Regions from separate parts of the Bacillus sp. PK6-16 genome, predicted to be linked through region 2. Evidence: riboswitches for the same ligand, from Rfam matches in the RefSeq annotation. Region 2 holds a riboswitch; the other holds the start of a gene.
What was found. A riboswitch is a leader RNA that binds a small molecule or an ion and turns the genes downstream of it on or off. The one in region 2 is predicted to bind FMN.
Positions count from the first base shown of each region.

Region 1: it holds a riboswitch for FMN, as region 2 does, so the genes downstream of both, M1D66_RS19485 (ECF transporter S component) here and ribD (bifunctional diaminohydroxyphosphoribosylaminopyrimidine deaminase/5-amino-6-(5-phosphoribosylamino)uracil reductase RibD) in region 2, are expected to answer to the same signal.

Region 1 covers NZ_CP096511.1:3,814,012-3,817,185, forward strand. The annotation lists gene M1D66_RS19480 (ferredoxin) at 268-516, shown strand; gene M1D66_RS19485 (ECF transporter S component) at 638-1,216, opposite strand; FMN riboswitch at 1,379-1,518, opposite strand; gene M1D66_RS19490 (hypothetical protein) at 1,767-2,453, shown strand; gene M1D66_RS19495 (peptidoglycan DD-metalloendopeptidase family protein) at 2,618-3,174, opposite strand, start outside.
Region 2 covers NZ_CP096511.1:1,317,513-1,320,686, reverse strand. The annotation lists gene M1D66_RS06900 (alpha/beta hydrolase) at 1-276, shown strand, start outside; gene M1D66_RS06895 (DUF2552 family protein) at 286-531, opposite strand; gene M1D66_RS06890 (CDGSH iron-sulfur domain-containing protein) at 671-877, shown strand; FMN riboswitch at 1,068-1,211, shown strand; gene ribD (bifunctional diaminohydroxyphosphoribosylaminopyrimidine deaminase/5-amino-6-(5-phosphoribosylamino)uracil reductase RibD) at 1,517-2,629, shown strand; gene ribE (riboflavin synthase subunit alpha) at 2,611-3,174, shown strand, end outside.

The DNA of each region.
Region 1 (3,174 bases), 2.5 Mb from region 2:
TCTTTTCAGTACAATTACACTATCTACTGTCGCTCATTAAACTTATCATATAAGAACTATATACTTGTATATATTCTATTGTATCAAACGAAATCATATTTACGTATTTTGAAAATCTTATGACATAATTCAAAAATAAGTTGACACTCTAATTGATAAGCATTATCATTATAATTTTATGTTGAAAAGTTTTACAAACCGTTTTACAATAAGGTTATAATTTTTATGGCGAGCTTTTCACATACATATTATCAGGAGGGAAAAAAGATGGCAAAATATACAATCGTTGATAAAGATACTTGTATTGCATGTGGTGCTTGCGGCGCTGCTGCACCAGACATTTATGACTATGATGATGAAGGTATTGCATTTGTAACATTAGATGATAACCAAGGTATCGTTGAAATTCCAGATGTATTAATTGAAGATATGATGGATGCATTCGAAGGCTGTCCAACTGACTCAATTAAAGTTGCTGACGAATCATTCGACGGAGACGCTTTAAAATTCGAATAGTCTTTTATTAACTTCAAAAAACGCCCCTCCTATTGATGAGGGGCGTTTTTTGTATCTAAATTTTATTTTCCTTAATAAAAAACCATTAGTAGTTTCACACTACTAATGGTTTTAGTATATATTATGCATTTTTCATTTTTGCAAACACCCATACTTTCAGGCGTGAGAATAATGCTACAAATACAATTGTTACAACAATCCCTTTAATTAAATTAAATGGTAAGATTGCCGTTACAACCGTTGTTTTTATAGCTTCGCTAGACATAGCTGGTGAATTTAAAAACCAAGTGTACGCCGGGAATATGATGATGTAGTTTAATACACTCATAATAAGTGCCATTGTAATTGTCCCTAGCATTAATCCTGTAGTTAAACTCTTCACAGTACGATACTTTCTAAATAAGAAAGCTGCTGGCCCAATAAATAAACATCCTGCAATAAAGTTTGCAATTTCTCCAACTGGTACTCCCGTTAAACTTCCTTGAATCCCGTAATGTAAAATGTTCTTTATCGCCTCTACAATCACTCCTGCTACTGGTCCAAAGATAATTGCCGCAATTAGAGCTGGTACATCACTAAAATCAATTTTCAAAAATGGCGGAAGCCCTGGGAACGGGAAATCCAACATCATTAGTAAATATGCAATACTACTTAGCATCGCTACACTCACCATCTGCACTACACTGTTTTTTTGTTTCATCTTTCTCTCTCCTTTTCCATCGATCATCTCATGGAAAGTGGAAAGGTTCTGCTATGCCTATTTTTTCATAGAACGAAAAAACCCTTTGTGTTTTACACAAAGGGAGAATTTAAGGCACATCAAACAGACGTTCAAATCCATATCTTTTTTGAACGCTTGAACCTCCATCTTCTCCCATCCAGACTATACTGTCGGCTTTGGAATCACACCAAATCCTGCCTTAACGGCTCGCGGGCTTAGAACAAAATCATAAATAGTTCATCACCGCCGGTCGGGATTTTCACCCTGCCCCGAAGATAGACCGATATTCTATTTTCCCCTCCATTATACAACAACCTCATAACATTGTGAACTAAAAAATTGTAACTTATTTAAAATTAGTTATTTATTTTTCGTAAAAACAAATAAATTGCGAGATATTTTACAATACAATCCATATTTTTTATTATTCGGCATTTCTCTTTTGAATTACCTAGTCATATATAATTAAAAGTGATAAGATATTGAATTGTTAAGATAAGAACATTTTCTGAGTTATGGAGGAAATGTCATGAAAAAAGACAAGAGACATTCTATTCGAGAAGCAATGAAAAAAAACTTAAGAAAAGAATACTTTTACTTAAAAAAAGAATTACTTTTCTACTGCCCAATTGATTTAGGCACATTCTCAAACGAGACATACTATGCTACTTTCGATGAAGATGGCATCAGTATTTATCAGTATGATAAAAAAACAGAAAGTAAATTAAAATTGTGTGAGCGTCATCCGTGGAAGAGTTGGAATAAAGTGAAGATTGATCACTATTTGACAACTTCTCAATTTATTTTTCAGGGTGAGCGAAATTGGATCTTATCTCTTTTTCAAAAAGGAAAAGAAGCTCAAAAAATTATTGAAGAGCATACATCTTTACAAACAGAAGTTGTTTCCCGCTCTTTCTTAAAAAAACTTCCTGGTTTTCGTTCTAATACACCACTGAATAAATACATCGGTAGTATTTGTTACACTGCACTTATTGCATTTTTATTAAAATGGATGATTCCATTTCAAGCACCACAAATCGCCCTGTATTCTATCTCGATTGGTTGTATGCTTCTTGGCCTACTTTGTTTGACAATCGGTTTAATTGAACCGACTATCGTACTGTTTCGAACAAAAGAGAAAACAAGAACAAAAGTTTTTTACTTATATAGCTATTTAGCTATTTCTGGATTTATATGTGTCTTTATTTTTTGGTAAAAGAAGCCGTCCCAAAATAAATTTTGGGACGGCTTTCTTTTAGATATAGATGCTCTGATTCACTCAATAGTTCTAGCAAAAGCGCCCATATAATTTCATTTACATTGAATCTTATTTAAGAAGAACATAAATTTGTTCAAAGTTTAATTTTCGAAGCGTTTCCTTTACTTAACATATAATTGTTGATTAGGATAAATTAGCTCTTGCTGCAATCCATTTTTTTCTTTAATTTCCTTAAGTGTCATACTAAATTTCCGTGCAATACTAACTAAAGTATCCCCTTTTTGTACGACATATAATGACGAAGAAACAACTTCATTTCTTTGTTCACTTAAAACAAGCAATGGGTTCATCGCATTCTTTTTCGCCATCGTCCATCTTCCTTGATGAAGTTCTAGATGTAAGTGCGCACCTCGCGATTCTCCCGTGTTCCCTACTTCTCCAATTTTTTCTCCTTTGGAAATATAATCTCCTTGATCCACATATCTCTTATTTAAATGTGCATATACAGCCTCATATTCTCCGTGTTTAATAAATACAACATTTCCATAACTACTTGAATAATAAGACCTCGTTACCTTACCATCTTGGATAGCTGCCACAGGCGTTCCAATCGGCGCAGCTACATCAATACCATAATGTTTTCCATGCCTTGTCCCAAAATAATCACTTATCTGACCTTCAACAGGCCATGTCCATCGATTTTCTTCTGCATAAACAT
Region 2 (3,174 bases):
GTTCGTGACGGTTATACAATTCGTGAAGTTTCACCAATCGACTGTATAAAAAACATTAACAATCCCGTTCTCTTTATTCATAGTAAAGATGACGACTATATTTTAGCTGATATGACAAAAGCGTTATATGAAGCGAAAGAAAATAATAAGCAGCTTTATATTGCAGAACACGGTGCACACGCTTGCTCTTATAACGAAAATAAAGAAGAGTACGAAGCAGCCGTCGATCAATTTTTAAACACATATGTGAAAGAAACAAAAAACAGGCTTGCATAAGCCTGTTTTTTATTGCGCTAAAACGTCTGTAACTTGTTCCATATTTTCAGAAATCCATTGCATTGCATCATCTAACGTTGGGAATTCTGTCGTTTGAAATGTTACTTCATCTTGAAGTAACCAAACATCCTTTGCCTCTTGCCCTACACCTGCAATGGACCAATGTAACAAACTATATGGATGATTATCATTCAAAAATGATGCCCACGTGCGCTCATTTGCAATGTTTCGTAATGTATGTAATTGTTTATCCATCTCTCGTCACCTTACTCTAGTCAGTTATGAAAACTATTATAACACTCTCTTCTTTCTCAAACAAAGTGCTCTTTTTATATTGTCAAGCACTTCCCTTGATTATATGATGAAATTAAGCGTTTGGGAAGGAGGGATAACGTTGGCAAAAGTACAAATTAAAGTAAATGATAATGGCTCTTTTCGCGTTACAGGGGACGTGGAATTAGTCGACTCACAAGGGAATGTATTCCCAGCAAAACCGGCATTTTCTTTATGCCGTTGTGGTTTATCAAAAAATATGCCTTATTGCGACGCTTCGCATAAAGGTAAATTCGAATCTGTTGTTAGAGCACCAGAGGCAGAATAATTTTACATGTGACATGCACATTTTTTTGTGCATGTTTTTTCTTTTTAGCAACTCCGTTATATCCCTTCTCCTTACAACATTTCTAATACTTTTATTTCCATTCCAGCCTGCATATATTTTCACACAATTCTTCACATTCGAATATTTTTTACTAGCCTTTTATTTTTTTTGTGCTATAATTTGAGCAAACAGCATCCTTCGGGGTCGGGTGAAATTCCCAACCGGCGGTGATGAAGTGAAAACTTCTAAGTCCGTGACCCGTTTTCAACTCGAAAACGGTGGATCTAGTGAAACTCTAGGGCCGACAGTATAGTCTGGATGGGAGAAGGATATGTTTCTAGTTTTTTATATAGTGAATACACTTTTATTTCAGTATGCATATTTTTAAAGATTCATTTTGATTCTTTATATATGTTTAATTTTCTATACTTATTTTTTATACTGAAATAAAAAGAGACAACTAGCGTTTAAAAATTCGATATTTTGCTAGGTTTTTTCCTTATGCAGAAATATCAATTATCGTTAGGTTTCTTTCCTATGCTTTCGTATTCAAACTATATTTCTAGAAATCACGTCTCCCAAACCCCAAGGATATTAAATCCTTGGGGTTTTTTGATTTTTTTAGGAGAGGTGAAGAAAATGACAGATCAAGAATATATGAGGATTGCCCTGCAGTTAGCAGAAGGGACATCAGGACAAACAAGTCCAAATCCTATGGTTGGTGCTGTTGTTGTAAAAGATGGAAACATCGTTGGTATGGGGGCTCATTTACGAGCTGGTGAAGAACACGCAGAAGTTCATGCCCTTCAAATGGCTGGTCAGAACGCCAAAGACGCTACCGTTTATGTAACACTGGAACCGTGTAGCCACTTTGGAAAAACACCACCTTGTTGTGAATTGCTCATCGAAAAAGGAGTTAAGCGTGTTGTAATTGCTACTCTCGATTGTAATCCGCTCGTTTCTGGTAATGGAAAAAAAAGATTAGAGGAAGCTAGAATTGAAGTAACGACCGGTGTTCTTGAAGCAGAAGCAGTTTTATTAAATCGCTACTTTTTTCACTACATGAAAACGAAACGCCCTTTTGTAACAATCAAAACAGCGATGAGCTTAGATGGAAAAACAGCAACTGTAACTGGTGAAAGTAAGTGGATTACAGGTGAAGAAGCACGTGCTGATGTTCACCAATATCGCCATACACATGATGCAATTCTTGTTGGAGTGAATACAGTTATAGCTGATAATCCTCATTTAACAACAAGAATTCCAAGTGGTGGGAAACATCCTATTCGCGTTGTTTTAGATACCCATTTACGAACGCCACCATCTTCTCATGTTATAACAGATGGTTTAGCACCGACATGGATTATTGTCGGTAAGGATGTAAAGAAAGAGAAGATATCTTCTTATGAATCTAAAAATATAGCTATATTCCAAATGGAAACGAAGCATATAGAAATCGAGGACCTTCTTTCCTTTCTTGGAGAAAAACAAATTCTTTCTCTATTCGTTGAAGGTGGCCAATCGATTCATGCAAGTTTCTTAAAAACAAACAATTTTAATGAAATTGTAACCTATATAAGCCCGAAATTAATTGGTGGGAAAGATGCTCCTACTTTATTTGGAGGAAATGGTTTTTCAAAATTACAAGATGCGCTTTCCTTGAAAATTCAAGAGATGAAACAAATTGGTGATGATATAAAAATCGTTGCGAATGCCCGAAACGAGGTGACAAAATGTTTACAGGAATTGTAGAAGAATTAGGAACGATAGCAAACATGCAACAAAGCGGAGAAGCGATGAAATTAACGATTCATGCAAAGAAAATTTTATCAGATGTTCACTTAGGTGATAGTATCGCGGTTAACGGTATTTGCTTAACTGTAACAAACTTTACAACTACTTCATTTACAGTTGATGCAATGCCTGAAACGATGCAGTCGACATCACTTCGCATGCTTAAACCGCACTCTAAAGTAAATTTAGAGCGAGCAATGGCTGCAAACGGACGATTCGGTGGACATTTCGTTTCAGGACATATTGATGGCATCGGAACGATTTTAAATAAAAAACAACATTACAATGCCGTCTATTACAAAATAGCAATTTCTGATGAACTGCTGCGCTATTGTTTGCATAAAGGATCCATTGCTGTTGATGGAACGAGTTTAACGATATTTGATATAGACGAATCTTCCATAACGATTTCACTCATCCCGCACACAGTAAGCGAATCTGTCATTGGAGAAAAAAATGCCGGAGATATCGTAAACATTGAGTGTGACATGATTGGTAAATAT